DNA from 3 places in the Pseudoalteromonas sp. HF66 genome. Region 2 is predicted to be linked to each of the others. Evidence: predicted binding sites of a transcription regulator. Region 2 holds the regulator's gene; each other region holds the start of a gene.

Region 1 (5,982 bases), on a different contig from region 2:
AAGGCGTGAAAGATAGGTTTAATTTCTAACATAGGTGTCATCCTTATTGGCTCTTAAGATAAATAGCAGGGTTGGTTTTACACACTAGCCATGCAGGGTAAAGGCCAGCAATAATACAGGTGGTAATTGCAATCACTGGCGCGCTTAATAGCATGCTTAAATCCATCGTGGCTAAGCTTTTGTAGTAGCTATAGCTATGGCGTACGCCTAATAAACCTATTTGCGCCAAAATAATACCGAAGATGCCACCCAAGAAGCCTAACATTGCCACCTCAACGATATGTTGAAAGAAGATTTGGCGCTTACTGGCGCCTAATGCGCGGCGTACACCCACTTCAGGAGCACGACGTAAAAACTTCGCCAGTAATAAGCCTAAAATATTAGCAAGGCACACGGCTAAAAACATAAAACTTAGGCCGACTAAAATTTCGTTGTCTTCACTGACAACATTGTTGTATTGCATCCACTCATTTACATCGCGCAAGGTGGCCGTTAGTTTTTCACGATTAAAACGACCGAGCTTTTGTTGCTCTTGCATATAGGCCATCAAAAAGTCTTGGTAAGCTTGTTTTTCTGCAGGTGTTTTTAGTTCAACCCAAAACTGCAACCACACCATTTCTGAATTTAGTTTGTCGTTAAAGGTGTTGGTTTTTTCATGTTTCCAACCATTGGTATTACCCCAATTTTCAAGCTCGCGGGATTTCATTAGGCTAAATGGTAAAAACAGTTGTTCGGTTTTATTAAATGCGCCGTTATTAAGGTCATAGTATTTTGTGGTGATATCCCAATCATCAATCACGCCAATAACTTCATAACTGGCATCATCTAGATAAACCATTTTACCTACGGGGTTTTGACCTGCGAAAAGCTTGTCGTTTAGATCTTTATTAATCACCACTACAGGGGCTGCATCTGCTTCTTGTTGCTCAGTCCACACTCCACCATAAATAAACGATAAGTTAAACATATCGAAAAAGTCAGGAGTGGTTAGACGCGCTTGACCAATAAATGGTTTTACTTTGTCTGAGTCTAAATAAACCGAAAAACCCGTTCTTACCATAGTGACGCGTTTACCACCGGCTTTTGCTTTATTAAGGTTGACTGCATCTTGATAAGTTAATTGCAGTGGCATGTTATCGACTGTCCACCAAGTACGGCCTTCATCCATGGTTTGTAACTGCACAGAATAAAGGCTGCTACTTTTTTCAGGAATAGGATCTGCCGACATCATGTGATACACAGATAAACTTGTCATGGTTACGCCAATACCAATAGCAATGGCCAATACCATTAAAAAGCTTACAAGTGGCGTGCGCTTAAAGCTGCGCCAGCTTAAATCTAAATAATGAAGGAACATGGTTATACTCCAGCCGCTTTGAGATTTTGGGTACCTTGATATAAGGTGAAGTCAGCTAGCTGGCCGTCAACAACTTGGATATTGCGTGGGGCTCTGCGCGCAAGTTCTGGATCATGGGTTACCATGATGATGGTTGCGCCGTCACGATTGATTTGCTCAAGTAGTTCCATTACTTGGCGTGCCATTAAGCTATCTAAATTACCCGTCGGCTCATCGGCAAGTAAAAAGCGAGGCTCACCGGCTAGTGCTCTGGCAATGGCCACACGTTGTTGTTGACCACCAGAAAGTTGTTGCGGTAAGTGTTTTGCTCGTGAAGCTAAACCAACTTGCTCAAGGCATTGCTCAATACGGCGTTTACGCTCAGCGGCTTTAATGCCACGATAACGCAATGGCACTTCAATATTTTCATATAAGTTCAAGTCAGGGATGAGGTTAAAACCCTGGAATATAAAACCAATTTTTTGATTTCGTAGATCAGCGCGTTGGTTGTCATTTAGTTTCCCCACATCAATACCATCTAACATGTACTGGCCTTCGCTAAATGGCTCCAACATACCTGCGATGTTTAAAAAAGTGGTTTTACCCGAGCCACTTGGGCCAGTTACTGCAATAAATTCACCTTCATCTACTTGTAGGTTGAAGTCGCGAAGGGCATGAGTTTGTACCATGTCAGTTTGATACACTTTGCTGATGTCGTTCATTGTAAGCATGTTGATTTTTCCTTTTATTTGTTAACGTAAAACCAGTGTGGATGCTTTTTTAAAGCGGTCGTAATTCGAGATGATTAGCTTATCGCCAGGCTCTACGCCTTCTATTATCTCGACAGCATTGATACTGCTAGCACCGGTTTTTATATCGATTAAATAAGCCATGTCACCTTCAACTTTATAAGCCTGGGTGCCACCTTGCTGTAAGAATGCACCGCGTTTTACTTGCAATACATCATCGCGATTCTCTAATAAAATACGTGCGGTTAAGCGTTGGTTTTGGCGAATACCAGAAACCTCACTGTCAAAGCGTACGCGGGTAGTTACCTCGCGATTATTCACCTCCGGTGAAATAGCCGATAAGGTTCCTGTTACATGACGGGCACCTAAAGTCAGTTCAACTTGCATACCAAGACCTAGCTCATTGGCATAGCTTTCTGGTACTTGTAGTTCAGCTTCAAAGTTACTTAAATCCACCAAAGTCATTAATGGTTGGCTTTGTGTAACGGCTTCTTTTTGCTGCACTAATAAGTTACCAACAATACCGCTTACACTGGCAGTAATTGTGAGTTCATTCACCTGCCTAAATAAGTCATCAACGATGAGTTGCTGACGCGTCAGATCGCGCTCTGCAGCTTTTAGTTCAAATGCGAGGGTATCTTTAGCTAAGCTGACTTCTTGCTCTGCATGTTTAAAGGAAAGTTTGGCGCGGGCCAAGTCATCAACGGCTTTTTCTAAATCTATTTGGCTGATTAAATGTTTTTCGATAGAGAGTTTAGCTCGGCGGTTTTCTCTGTCTGCGGCATTTAGTTCAACCTGTGCTAAATCAAGGGCTTTAGTAAGGCTTAGTTTTTGTCGACGTGCTTCAAGTTGCTTGCGTTGTAGTTCACCTTCTAATCGTGCTAATACTGATTGTTGCTGTTTTAATTCGTTAGTAAGCTCAGGGCTGGTTACGGTGGCGATTACTTCGTTTACTTCAACGCTGTCACCGGCTTTTACTTTTAAATCAACAAAACCTCGTTCAGGGCTATAAACTTTTGGCGCATTAGCTGCAACGATTTTACCGCTCGCTGCCACATCTCTAGTAAGCGTCTTTTGGCTTACTTCACTAATTTGTAGGCTTGCTGCATCAACCGAAATGCTGCCATCGCTACTGGCAAATAATGCTTGAAAGCCAAGCGCACCAACAAGTATTACACCTACTGCTAATATAAGTGGTTTCTTAATGGTGTTTTTTTTAGCCACAGTAATATCTTGGGCACTGGTATCCTTTATCATCATAACTCCTTACGATTCTCAAAACATACAATCATGAAGCCAACGGCAATCATGGTAAGCGGAGAAGCCATAAACAAACTGATAGTGAACATTTTGAAATCCTTAATTTCGCTGATGACTTATCTATACCATTAGCGTGCCAATTATTAAGTTGCTGATAATATTGTTTTTTTATTTGTTTTGATGAGTAGATGTCTGTCCGCGGACAGAAAAAGTGTCCGCTGCGGACACTTTTAAATTGCTGATTATTGACGCGAGGGTAAAGAAAGTCAGTCATTGCGACTAAGGTCGGCTGCTCAGAGACCTAGTTTGTTACTATGCTAAAGCCAAGAGTAAATAATGATGCAGCAGCGTTAGGTGTTACCTCATAAAAACTGCATTGATATTCAGATCGTGAATAATTATTCATAATTAAGCGCAGTTTACGTTAACGTAAAGAGGCTGGTTTTAGATTGTTTTTTTACAAGTTGTTAAATTTGACACCAGTGTCATAAAAAAATAACGGGTGAAATACGCCTAAATGTAAAAAAATAGCATAGAATTTAGAAAGTGCCTTTAAGTGAGAAATATTCATGAATATGAATATGTATTCAAAACTCTATTGACTCATGAGGTATTTGGCGATAGTTTTGTTCGTCTGCTAGCACTGTCACAAAAGACTGAACCGCTAGTCGTTGTAGCAAGGGGAGGGGTCTATGTTATACGACTCAAAATTAGAAAAAGATAATTGTGGCTTTGGCTTAATAGCCCAGGTCAATGGTCAGGCGAGTCACCGCTTGATTCGAACAGCAATCACTGGCTTAGATCGCATGGAACACCGTGGTGGTATTTCTGCAGATGGTAAAACTGGTGATGGCTGTGGTTTATTAATGCAAAAACCTGATAGTTTCTTTCGTGCTATTGCCAGCGAACATGATTGGCACTTAGGTAAGAACTACGCCGTTGGCATGGTATTTTTAAATGCCGATCCTGTACTTGCGCAAACAGCTAAAGATGTGTTGAGTGAAGAACTCGAAAAAGAAACCTTGAGTATTCAAGGCTGGCGCGTAGTACCTACCGATGCGTCATGTTTAGGGCCAATTGCAAAAAAACAACTACCAGGCTTTGAACAAATTTTTGTTAGCGCACCAGAAGGCTGGCGTCCAAAAGATTTAGAACGTCGCTTGTATGTAGCGCGTCGTCGTGCTGAAAAGCGCCTCGAAAACGATGAACACTTTTATATTGCCAGTTTATCTGGTTTGGTCACTGTCTATAAAGGCTTGATGATGCCTGTAGACTTACCTAACTTTTATTTAGACTTAGCTGACATTCGCATGACCAGTGCGATTTGTGTATTCCACCAACGTTTTTCTACTAATACACAGCCTCGTTGGCCTTTAGCTCAACCTTTCCGCTATTTAGCGCATAATGGTGAAATTAATACGATTCAAGGTAACCGCCAATGGGCACGTGCCCGTGCTTATAAGTTTGCCTCACCACTTATTCCAGATCTGCAATCAGCCGCACCATTCGTTAACGAAAGCGGATCAGATTCTTCAAGCTTAGATAATATGCTTGAGTTGTTCTTAGCGGGAGGCATGGATTTATTCCGTGCAATGCGTATGCTTGTGCCACCAGCATGGCAGAAAAACCGTGCCATGGATGATGACCTACGTGCGTTCTATGACTTCAACTCAATGCATATGGAACCATGGGATGGCCCAGCTGGTATTGTAATGTCTGACGGCCGTTTCGCGGCTTGTAACCTTGACCGTAATGGCTTGCGTCCGGCGCGTTATGTAATTACCCAAGATGGATTTATCACGCTTGCCTCTGAAGTGGGCATTTGGGATTACGCACCAGACGAAGTCGTTGAAAAAGGCCGTGTCGGACCAGGTGAGCTGTTAGTTATTGATACTCATCAAGGGAAAATATGGCATTCAGATGAGATTGACCAAGACCTTAAATCTCGCCACCCATATAAAGCCTGGCTAGAGGCAAACGTTAAGCGTTTAACGCCATTTGAACAGTTATCTGAAAAAGATGCGGGTAACCGTTCTTTTGATGACGAAACACTGCTTAAGTATCAAAAAATGTTTGGCTATACCAACGAAGAACTTGATAGCGTGATTCGTGTTATGGGTGAAAATGGTCAAGAAGCAACGGGTTCTATGGGTGATGACACGCCATTTGCGGTACTGTCAGAAGGCCATCGCTCACTGTTTGATTACTTCCGACAAAAGTTTGCGCAAGTAACGAATCCACCGATTGACCCACTTCGTGAAAATCACGTTATGTCACTAGCAACCTGTATTGGTAGTGAGCAAAACGTATTTAACGAAACCACCGGCCATGCTAAGCGTTTACAGTTTGATACGCCAATTTTGATGTACGCTGATATGCAACAGCTGATCAATGCTGACGATGAGCACTACAGCTACTGTAAAATTGATATCACTTACACCGCAGAAGAAGGCTTAGAAAAAGCAATCACACGTATCTGTGATGAAGCACAAGAAAAAGCGGCGTCAGGCTGTGTCATGCTTATTTTAAGTGATCGTAACTTTAGCGAAACGCATTTACCGATTCCTGCGGCGATGGCGGTTGGTTCAATTCAAAAGCGTTTAGTAGATAATAACTTACGTTGTGAATCTAATATCA
Region 2 (5,982 bases):
TTCATACCGCTACTTTATTGCATGACGACGTTGTCGACGAGTCACATTTGCGCCGCGGCACACCTACAGCAAATGCTGAGTTCGGTAATGCAGCAAGCGTATTGGTGGGTGATTTTATCTATACACGTTCGTTTCAGCTAATGGTTGGCCTTGGAAAAATGCCAATTATGCAAATTTTGGCTGATGCAACGAATGTCATCGCTGAAGGTGAAGTATTACAGCTAATGAACTGTAACGACCCTGACACCACAGAACAAAGCTACATGCAGGTTATTTACAGCAAAACAGCCAAATTGTTCGAAGCTGCAACAGGCCTTGCCGCAATTATTACTGAGCAAGATGAACAAACCCTTGAAGCATTAAACTTATACGGAATGCATCTTGGGACTGCATTCCAACTAGTAGATGATGTCCTTGATTACAACGCCGATGCCGAGCAACTTGGTAAAAACATTGGCGATGATTTAGCTGAAGGTAAACCTACCCTACCGCTTATCTACGCAATGCAAAAAGGCACTCCCGAGCAAGTTAAGCTGGTACGAGAAGCTATTGAGCTTGGTAATGGTATGGATCACTTAGAGAGCATTCTAGCAGCACTAGCTGACACTAAAGCGCTTGAGTTTGCGATGCAAAAAGCAGAACAAGAAGCTAACAAAGCGATTGCTTGTATTGCTTTCTTACCAGACACACCTTACAAACAAGCATTAGAGAGTTTGGCCCGCATCGCCGTTGCCCGCGATCATTAAACTCTATTTATTCGAGCCATTAAAAAAGCCTGCATTTGCAGGCTTTTTTGTTTTCAGCGCTTTTACTAAGTTAACGAATAAGCAAAGCGCCTATCATCCGGCGGAATTAACCGTTGATGAAATCAACACCTTCTTGGATGTCTTTGTTAAGTGTAGCTAGCATGTCGTTTTTAGCTTGCTCTTCGAATGCACTTAACTCACCGTAAGAAAGGATTTCTTCAACGCCGTTTTTACCTAGACGTACTGGGTGTGCGAAGTATGCTGCGTCACCGTTTTCAACTGCAACGTATGCATAATCAACAACTTCTTCACCTTGTAGGCCTTTCACTAAAGACATACAGAAGCGCGCTGCTGCTGCCCCCATTGAAAGAGTTGCTGAACCGCCACCGGCTTTAGCGTTAACAACTTCAGTACCTGCGTTTTGGATACGTGGTGTTAATGCTGCAACTTCTTCATCAGTGAAAGTAACACCTTCAACTTGAGAAAGAAGAGGAAGGATTGTAGTACCTGAGTGACCACCGATCACTGGAACTTTAACTTCAGTTGCGCTTAAACCTTTAAGTTCAGCTACAAAAGCTTCTGAACGGATCACGTCAAGCGTTGTGATACCGAATACACGGTTAGCATCGTAAGTACCCGCTTTTTTGAATACTTCAGCAACGATTGGCACAGTGCCGTTTACTGGGTTAGTGATAATACCTACTAACGCTTTAGGACAGTTTTTAACGATGCCTTCAGCTAATGTTTTGATGATACCTGCGTTTACGTTGAAAAGGTCCGCACGGTCCATGCCAGGCTTACGTGGCATACCCGCTGGGATAAGAACGATATCACAACCAGCTAATGCTGCGTCTAAGTTGTCAGCACCAAAGCCTTCAACTTTAACGTCTGTTGGGATGTGAGAAAGATCAACCGCTACACCAGGAACAACAGGGGCAACATCATATAACGATAATTCAGAACCTGCAGGTAAACTTGTTTTTAATAATAAAGACAATGCTTGGCCGATACCGCCAGCTGCGCCTAAAACAGCAACTTTCATTGGAATTCTCCGTAATTTGAGGTAGGAAATATTTGTGGCCCTAAAGATAATGAAATTAGCGACTAAAAACAAATTTATCCTGCTTATTTCGCGTATAATTTCGACCATAGTTGTAAACTTAGCTGTAAAGACACAGCATTTTGGACGACTTTGTAAACTAATACTGCATAAATATGCAGAGTTGTGTAGAATTACTCCACATTTTATGAATAAAGAAACGGCAACATGCAACCACAAGACAAACAAGAAGCACTAATCAAAGCGTTTAAAGCGCTATTAAAAGAAGAAAACTTCGGCTCACAAGGTGAGATTGTCGAAGCATTGAAAGAGCAAGGCTTTGATAATATTAGCCAAAGTAAAGTCTCTCGCATGTTAAGCAAGTTCGGTGCTGTACGTACCCGTAATGCAAAGCAAGAAATGGTTTATTGTTTACCGGCTGAAATGGGTGTACCAACAGCGAAAAGCCCGCTGCGTCAGCTTGTTATCGATATTATGCATAACGAAATGATGATCATTATTCGTACTAGCCCAGGCGCAGCTCAATTAATTGCTCGATTACTTGATTCTCTAGGTAAGGCGGATGGTGTACTAGGCACTATTGCAGGCGACGACACTATTTTTATCGCCCCTGCGAAGATTTCAGAAATCGATGTCACGCTTGATCGCGTGCGCACTTTATTCGATACAGTTTAAAGCTGCTTTAAAAAGTTTACTGACGGGGCGAAAAACGCAGATCCCATATCGGCTTGAGTAAAATCGAGCCAATGATCATAGCAATCGCCCTGCCCTAACCGGCTCTTTAATACCTGCTCAAACGCATCCCCTTGCGCCGCACACGAAACCATCAAAATCCCCTGTTTATGCACATCTCCAAATGGCATGCTTTGATTAAGTAATAGTGGCTGACCGTGCTCATCTTTTAGTTCACTGCGAACCGCATGACTAGTTTCTACAGCAGGCACAATCAAGGTATTATCAAGACGCGTACGCCCCATGATTTGTTCTTGCTCGAACAACGACAAATGCTGCCAGACACTCAAGTCATGCACAAAACGCTGCACATGAATATAGCTGCCTTGGTCTTCAAAGTGCCCCGGTTTGTTGATAAGAGCCGTGCTACGCTTTTGACGACCATGAGGGGTATCACCAGCATAAATAAAGCCATTAAAATCACGCCCATCTAAAAACCGAAAATTACGTACCTGCTCCACCAGCTCTACATCCGGTGTTAATAACTTTAGAATTTGCAGAGCAAATAGATGGTTTACATCTTCGCGGTCTGAGCGAATTTGTACAAACAAGTCAAAAGGCTGTGCACTGATCACATGCTCACTATGAGTCACATTAGGAAAGCTTTGTAATTGACTTGGAATAAATTCGGGCAGGATATGCGGCCAATACTGAGCACCAAGGGCAACCACGCACGACAGCATGGCTTCAGAGAACTGATCTGCAAACTCATCTTGAATAACGCTGACGCGTTTTAGTTTTTTACGTAATGACTCATCATGGCCATCGTAAACATTAAAAAACAGGTGCAAACCATGTAAGTTTGCTTCAGCACAAATCCCAGATTGCGCTTGCGCCATAGTGAATCCTTAGCTTCTCGTTATTTGCACCTAGCCAAGGATTCAAGATTGATTAATCATGAAAAAAATTGACTGTGTGCGGCATTATTTTTATTTTTACAGGCTGCTCAACAGCTAACACGCGATCTTGCTCTGCGGCAACTTCACACTCTTGCCCTGCAATATTGATACGATACACATAACGCGTACCGATAAAGCGTCTTTGCAAGATTGTTAAACTGTTTGCGTCACTGTGAGCAGCTTCACACAACTGAATATAGTGCGGTCTTATGTACACTTGACCTTGCTGACAATCTACATTGTTCGCCGTCAATGAGTGAACCACACCAAACGCCGTTTCGTATTCAGTTGGCGTTAATACTTTCGCCGTTAAGTATATGCCCGTACCAAGAAACTCTGCAACCACCTTTGAGTTAGGTTGGCTAAATAACTGCTCCGCGGAGCCCTGTTGGGCGATTTTTCCACCATGCATAACCGCAAGTGTGTCGGCAAAGGCGAAAGCTTCTTCCTTCGAGTGGGTAACAAATACCGCAGATACCTGCTGATCTTTAATAATGCGACGTATATCTGCAATAAGCTCAAAGCGTACTTGTGTGTCAATATTCGAAAATGGCTCATCAAGTAATAATAAGCTTGGCTTATAAGCAAGAGCACGAGCAATCGCGACTCGTTGCTGCTGACCACCTGAAAGTTGATGAGGGTAACGTCCAGCACAACCATCTAATTTAACAAGGCTGAGCATTTCGTCCACGCGCTCACGCTTTTGTGCTTTGCTCATATTACTGAGGCCAAACGCAATGTTGTCACTAACCGTTAGATGAGGGAATAACGCATAGTCTTGAAACATCATGCCGATATTACGTTTTTCAGGTGCAACAAATAGTCCGCTATCATTGACCACATTTGAATCTATGCTCATATAGCCTTGCTCGGGCTGTAAAATCCCCGCGATTGCCTTTAAGGTGGTGGTTTTGCCACAGCCACTTGCGCCAAGCAAACAAACAATTTCATCTTGCTCAACATTAAGATTGAGTTCACTCAATACCTTAGTGCCATTATACTGATAAGCTAGGTCTTGAATTATCAAATGACTCATGAGTGATTTTGCTCCATCGAACGATTAACGAAATACAAAGGTATTAACCCAACTAACACGATAAACAAAGCTGAAATAGACGCAAGCTCTAACTGCTCATCACTAACATACTGAAAAACATGGGTCGCAAGCGTTTCAAAATTAAAAGGCCTAAGTAATAAAGCTGCTGGCAACTCTTTCATGCACTCAATAAATACTAACAAACCAGCAGTAAGAATCCCTCGTTTTAACAACGGTAAATGTACCCGCCATAAGGTTTGTAATGGTCCTTTGCCCATTGATTGACTAGCCATATCTAGCGATGGACTAATACGCAGAAAGCTACTTTCAAGCGCACCATGCGCAATCGCATAAAAACGCACAACATAAGCAAAGATCATGGCAAATAAAGTGCCACTCAAAAGTAACCCAGGCGATAAACCAAAAGGCTCAAGCCAGTTATTTAATGCATCATCTAGCTGAGTTAATGGGAGTAATACGGCAATGGCCAACACTGTACCTGGCAAGGCATAACCTGTACTAGCTAAACGTCCAGGAAGTAAAGAGTAAGCTTGTTTAGCAATTCGCTGATAAAACAATACCAACAAGCTCAATAGGATGGTTGCAATACTCACCACAACAGCGACTTTAAAACTCTGCCAAGCGTAATTAAAAAATGCCCCATTCCATGCTTCATCGGAATACGCAATGGCGTACTTAATTAACACCCCTACAGGCAGTATAAAAGCAAGTAACAGAACTAACATGCAAGCTAAGCTTGCAGCCCATGCAGCCCAGCCTTTTAAGCGATATAATGTTGCACTGTTGATACTTGACTGACGTTCATATACAGCTTGATTACGTCGGCTAAAGCGCTCCACCATGATGGTTAAAAACAAAATGAGTAGCATAATGCCAGAGATTTTCGCTGCAGCCGTCAATGAGTAATAGCCAAGCCAAGTATCGTAAACAGCAGTCGTTAATGTACTCACCGCAAAATAATTAACGGTGGCAAAGTCAGCCATTGCTTCCATGCTGATTAATGTTATTCCTGCCACAATAGCCCCTCGACCAAGGGGCAAACTAACTCTTAAGAAACTTTTAAATGGCGATAACCCCATCAACTGACTAGCTTGTACTAATTTAAAAGACTGCTCTCTAAGCGCTGTTTTAAAAATAAGGAATAAGTATGGATAGAGTACCAGAGCAATCATAATAATGGCCCCGGTTAACGTACGAATATCAAAAAACCAATAATCATCTGGTGATTGCCAACCAAACCACTCTCTTAGCGCTATTTGAATTGGCCCAGCATAATCAAGTAAGTCAGTATACACATAAGCTATGAGGTACGTTGGCATTGCTAATGGCAGCATTAAAGCCCACTCAAACTGCTTACGTCCCGGAAAATCACAATAGGCAGTTAACCAAGCTAACGGTAAAGCAATAACGCAGCTTAATAGTCCCACTCCGACAATGAGTAATAGCGTATTACGGGTATAATCCCAAAGCACCGTGTCAAATAGGTGC
Region 3 (5,982 bases), on a different contig from region 2:
AGCAGTTATCACTTGATTATACTAAAAAAACATTTGTCTGATAGTAGAAAATAACCGTAAATTTCATTAACGGTTCACTTTTTTGTCATCGAAATTAGGGCTTTTTTGCTTTATACGAGACATTTTCGTGATATTCCAGTAAAGTTAGCCAATTTCGTAGAAACAGTGCCGCAAAAGTGCTCTCTTAGGTGTTCCATCATCGGGTGCATTTTTAGCTGCTAATTATGGGTATTAGGATGGATCAAAAGCGTTGTGCCGTCGCCTCTAAAGAAAGCTTGATTCGTATTTTTACGGTGCCAGAAGCACCAGACTCGACATTAAGTAAAATCGAATCTGAAATTTCTAGTAATTTAGCTGGGTTCTTGAATGAGAACATAGCTGCAATTGAAAAGCCTTTGCACGAAATTGAAAAAGACTTTCAAACGGCCACTATTCCAGAAGAGCCAACTTTTGTTTCTGATTATGCTCAAGACATTATGGAGCAGTTAGTTGCTCATTCTGTTCATACGGCTGCACCAAGCTTCATTGGTCATATGACCTCAGCGTTACCGCATTTTGTATTACCGCTTTCTAAGTTAATGGTAGGTCTTAACCAAAATTTAGTAAAAATTGAAACCTCAAAGGCATTCACCCCACTTGAAAGACAAGTCTTAGGGATGATGCATCACCTTGCTTATGGCGAAGCTGAGAGTTTTTATAGCAAGTGGATGCACAGTGCAAAAACCTCTTTAGGCGCATTTTGCTCAGGCGGAACCGTAGCTAACATTACTGCGTTATGGATTGCTCGCAACCGCTTATTGAAAGCCGATGGCGATTATAAAGGTATTGCAGCACAGGGATTAATCGCTGGGATGCTGCACTATGGTTACAAAGGCTTAGCGGTACTGGTTTCTGAGCGAGGTCACTATTCATTAGGCAAGACTGTTGATTTGCTAGGTATTGGTCGCGATAACATTGTCGCAATTGCGACAGGCGAAAATAATAAAGTTGATGTCGATGCTATGCGCAAAAAAGCCCATGAACTGGAAGCGTCTGGTATAAAGGTAATGGCACTCGTTGGTGTTGCTGGGACGACAGAAACTGGCAGCATAGACCCGCTAAATGAAATGGCTGATTTAAGCGAAGAGCTTGGCTGTCATTTTCATGTGGACGCCGCATGGGGTGGGTCAACCTTACTTTCTTCAAACTATCGCCATCTTTTAAGCGGTATTGAACGTGCTGACTCAATTACTATTGATGCGCATAAACAAATGTATGTGCCAATGGGCGCGGGTCTTGTGTTATTTAAAGACCCCGCTGCGACAGATGCTATTGAGCATCATGCTGAATATATTCTTCGTAAAGGCTCTAAAGATTTAGGTAGTCATACATTAGAGGGAAGCCGCCCAGGTATGGCAATGTTAGTGCATGCTTGCTTACGTGTTATTGGCCGTAAAGGCTACGAGATGTTGATTGACCGTAGTATTGTTAAAGCGCGCACTTTTGCCGAAATGATCAAACAAGATGAAGATTTTGAGTTAATCTCTGAACCTGAGCTGTGCCTATTAACATATCGTTACGTTCCAAAAGAAATTCAAGCTAAGCTCAAAGGTGCTAACGAAGAAACTAAATTAGATATTTACGCTTCGTTGAATCGCTTCACTGCAAGTATGCAAAAGCGCCAGCGTGAAGCTGGACGCTCTTTTGTATCTCGTACTCGTTTAACACCAGCAAAATATGACCATCAACCCACCGTAGTTTTTCGTGTCGTATTAGCCAATCCATTAACCTCAAAAGCTATTCTAAAAGATATTTTAGCGGAGCAAAAAGAGCTAGCGAAAACTGACCCAGTATTTAAAAAGTACTTAAGTAAATATATGAGTTAGTGATAAAAAAGGAGCATGATGCTCCTTTTTTAATTAGTCGTTAAAGCAGCTAGCTTTGATCATGTTACTGATAATCGCTTGCGAAGGTTTGATTTTTTCCATCGCTAAAAACTCATCTGGTTGGTGAGCTTGGTTAATTGAGCCTGGCCCCATGACAATTGTTTCGCAGCCAAGTTGTTGAATAAAAGGGGCTTCTGTACAATAGTTTACAGCGACAGCTGGCTGACCGGAGACTTTTTCGGCCAGTTTCACAAGTGCAGTATCTGTACTTCCGCTAAACGCAGGGATTGGTTCATGCATATCGATAACACTCACTGCGTTGGGGTATTGAGTATTAATTTCCTCTGCGGCACTAAGCAAAATCGCTTGTAGTTCTTGTACACTTAAACCGGGTAACGGTCGCATATCAATATGCATTTCACAGCAGCCGCAAATGCGGTTGGCATTATCACCGCCATGAATATGGCCAAGGTTCAAAGTAGGGTACGGAATTTCAAAGTGTTCTACTGAATATTTATTCTTTAATTCTTCTTTTATGATTAACAATTTTGTAATCATTTTATGCATGACTTCGATGGCGTTCAAACCTCGTTCAGGATCTGAGCTATGGCCCGAGCGACCAATTACGCGAATAGCTGTACTCATATGACCTTTATGTGTAAATACCGGAGTCATATCTGTTGGCTCACCAATAATACAGCGTGCAGGTTTTAAGTTCGGGTGACGGCAGATTTGCTGTGCACCCGCCATTGTAGTTTCTTCGTCGGCTGTGGCTAGAATTAATAGAGGCTCAGTTTGCTTGCTTGCATCAAGTTCGCTAATAGCTTGCAGTACGAAAGAAAAAAAGCCTTTCATATCAATACTACCTAAACCATAAAGTTTATTGTTATCTTCGCTGAGTTTGAACGGATCATAATTCCAACGACTATCATCAAATGGTACAGTGTCAGTATGGCCGGCAAGCATTAAACCGCCGTCTCCTTCACCACGTCTAGCTAATAAGTTGTAACGCCCTTTACCGTTTTCAAGCTCTGTGATTTCACATGTAAACCCAAGGCTTTCGCACCACTGTGCGAGCAAGGTAATAACCCCTTTATTGCTCATGCACAAAGAATCTTCAATCGCGCTAATTGAAGGAGCAGCAATTAGCTGCTGATACATAGATAAAAAAGAGGGTAGCGACATAAAAAAATCCAAAAATAATTATTCAATCTAATTGCATAACAATATAAAAGTATTTATGATGAATATCAATTCACTTTTTAAGCATAAATATTAGTAAAGCTTTACGATGAACACGAAACGACGATAACCTGATTTCATTACTTTAGACAGTGTTTTTATTCGCATTTGAGCGAGTATTTTTAGGCGTATCGATAAATAGATTGAATAGGTAAAAGTAAGCAATGAATGTAGTGATTATTGGCGCAAGTGGTTATAGCGGCGCAGAGCTAGCAAGTTTAGTTGCTAAGCACCCAAAACTGACCCTGAAAGCATGTTATGTATCTGAAGGAAGCTTAGATAAAGGCAAATTATTAAGCGATTTATATCCAGAGCACCTTGGATTGTTAGAGTATCCACTACAGCCTCTGACTGCCCAAGCGTATAAGGATATCGAAAGTAATGCGGACTATGTATGTCTATGTACAGATCACAAGGTAAGCGTTGACCTTGCACCACAATTTTTAGCCATGGGTAAAAAAGTATTCGACCTGTCTGGTGGTTTCCGTTTAGCTGGGAATGAGGATTACCTAACTTATTACGGTTTCGCACATGAACACCCTGAGCTTTTAGAGCAAGCGGCTTATGGCTTAGCTGAATGGAATAGCGATGCTATAAGTACAGCAAAGCTTGTTGCTGTAGCAGGTTGTTACCCAACAGCAGCACTCAATTCTTTAAAACCACTTAAAGAAGCTGGTTTATTAGCTGAGCAAGCCATTATTGTTAATGCTGTGTCTGGAGTTACTGGCGCAGGTAGAAAAGCCAGTGTTAATACGCATTTTTGTGAAGTATCACTTGCCCCTTATGGTTTATTTAATCACAGACACACACCTGAGATTGAGCAGCACCTTGGTCACCCTGTGTTATTCACCCCTCATTTAGGTAATTTCCCCCGTGGAATTTTAGAAACTATTTATGTGCAATTAAAGCCAGGTGTGACAGCAGAGCAAGTGGATGCAGCATATCAAGTGTTAGCTAATGAGCCTTTAATCCGTTTACTTGGAAATAAAGTTCCGAGTATTAAAGGCGTGGCTAAACAACCATTTGTTGATATTGCATGGCAACAAAAAGGTGAACAACTCATTGTTATGTCAGCAATTGATAACCTATTAAAAGGCGCGGCTGGGCAAGCATTACAGTGTATTAATTTAGCTATGGGTGAACCTCACCACACTGGTTTAGTAGGAGCGCTGTAATGAAAACTTGGATCATTAAAGTCGGTGGTGCTGTGCTAAATAGCGCTGATGCTGCAAAAGCTCTTTTTGATGTTTTAGCCACTGAGCAACAAGATAACTTTGTCATTGTGCATGGTGGTGGAGCCTTGGTTGATGCTTGGCTTAAAGACGCAGGCTTTGTAACAGCAAAACATCAAGGCTTACGTATTAGCCCAAATGAGCAAATGCCTTATATTGTTGGCGCCCTGGCAGGTTGTGCCAATAAACAATTGATGAGTCAAGCAATCAGCGCTGGCCACAAACCTGTGGGTTTAAGCCTTTATGAAGCGGGTGTACTGGTATCTGAAAAACTTAAAGTATTGGCGCAAGTTGGCCAGTGTTCAGGTAGTTGTGACAGCGTATTGCCAAGCTTACTTGGGCAAGGTCGTTTACCACTGGTGAGCTCTATTGGCTTTGGCGAAGATGGTCAATGGTACAACGTCAATGCGGATGAAGCCGCGGCGGCTATTGCTAAAGAACTCGATGCAGAACTTATTTTTATGACTGACGTAGAAGCTGTGCTTGATGCAAATAAGCAGCCACTACATCACCTTAATACGCAGCAAATCGAAACACTAATCCTTGAAGGAGTTATTCAGGGCGGGATGGAGGTCAAAGTAAAGACCAGCCTTCTTGCTGCCCAACATTTACGACGTGGTGTGTATATCTCCAGCTGGCTAAAGCCAGAAAATTTAGTCGCCTTATTAAAAGGCGAGCATGTAGGAACAAAAATTACACCATAGGTATTTCATGTTAAAAAATTTCTTAAACGGTCTTGAATTAGATCAAAAGGGCGCTCTTAAATTACTTAATTTAGCGCAAAAAATTAAAGCAAATCCAGCAGACTTTAGCCAAGCATTAGCAGGCAAATCTGTCGTTACACTTTTTGAAAAGCCAAGTTTACGTACACGTTTATCATTTGATATAGGTATTAATAAACTGGGTGGTCACGCGGTTTATCTAGATTCACAAAACGGTGCTATGGGTGGTCGTGAATCGGTTAAAGACTTTGCTCTCAATATGTCAGCTTGGGCTGATGGCATTGTTGCTCGCGTGTATGCACACAAAACATTGACTACGCTTGCTGAGTATTCATCTGTGCCTGTAGTGAATAGCTTATGTGATTTATATCACCCATGCCAAGCACTTGCAGACTTTTTGACGCTACAAGAAGTACATGGCGACGTAAGTAAGCTTAAGCTTGCTTACTTAGGTGAAGGTAACAACGTAACACACTCTCTCATGTTATTAGCTGCCACGTTAGGCACTGATTTTGTAGCTGTTTGTCCTAAAGGTAGCTCACCGGATTCACAAATTCTTAAGCAAGCAGAGCAAATTGCAGCGATGAATGGTGCTTCGGTAATGGTCAGTGACAGAATTGAGGCGGCAGTCGGAGCAAATGCAGTCTATGCTGATACCTGGGTTTCAATGGGTGATAAAACACCGCTTGAGCAGGTGAAAGCTAAATATATGCCTTATCAGCTCAATCAAGCCCTATTAGAGAAAACGGGTGCGCAAACTGTACTGCATTGTCAGCCAGCGCATCGTGAGTTTGAAATTACCTCTGAGGTAATGGATGGCCCAGCATCAAAAATTATTCAACAAGCAGAGAATCGTATGCACGCGCAAAATGCTCTACTTGTCACATTATTAAATCCAAATTTTGTTTAAGGAACACCAAT

The links. The regulator ArgR, encoded in region 2, controls arginine synthesis, uptake and breakdown. The targets are predictions, from matches to a motif close to ANTGAATANNTATTCANT.
Region 1: the regulator ArgR is predicted to act here: its motif matches at 3,920-3,937, upstream of gltB (glutamate synthase large subunit).
Region 3: the regulator ArgR is predicted to act here: its motif matches at 3,108-3,125, upstream of argC (N-acetyl-gamma-glutamyl-phosphate reductase).

The regions. Positions count from the first base shown of each region.
Region 1 is NZ_JAATOU010000003.1:103,941-109,922, forward strand. It holds gene HCZ11_RS04815 (ABC transporter permease) at 1-32, opposite strand, end outside; gene HCZ11_RS04820 (ABC transporter permease) at 44-1,357, opposite strand; gene HCZ11_RS04825 (ABC transporter ATP-binding protein) at 1,360-2,067, opposite strand; gene HCZ11_RS04830 (efflux RND transporter periplasmic adaptor subunit) at 2,089-3,342, opposite strand; gene gltB (glutamate synthase large subunit) at 4,038-5,982, shown strand, end outside.
Region 2 is NZ_JAATOU010000006.1:180,568-186,549, forward strand. It holds gene ispB (octaprenyl diphosphate synthase) at 1-746, shown strand, start outside; gene mdh (malate dehydrogenase) at 853-1,788, opposite strand; gene argR (transcriptional regulator ArgR) at 2,014-2,481, shown strand; gene HCZ11_RS08550 (Dyp-type peroxidase) at 2,478-3,377, opposite strand; gene HCZ11_RS08555 (ABC transporter ATP-binding protein) at 3,430-4,473, opposite strand; gene HCZ11_RS08560 (iron ABC transporter permease) at 4,470-5,982, opposite strand, start outside.
Region 3 is NZ_JAATOU010000011.1:47,259-53,240, forward strand. It holds gene panP (pyridoxal-dependent aspartate 1-decarboxylase PanP) at 237-1,865, shown strand; gene argE (acetylornithine deacetylase) at 1,899-3,050, opposite strand; gene argC (N-acetyl-gamma-glutamyl-phosphate reductase) at 3,272-4,282, shown strand; gene argB (acetylglutamate kinase) at 4,282-5,043, shown strand; gene HCZ11_RS12230 (ornithine carbamoyltransferase) at 5,051-5,971, shown strand; gene HCZ11_RS12235 (argininosuccinate synthase) at 5,981-5,982, shown strand, end outside.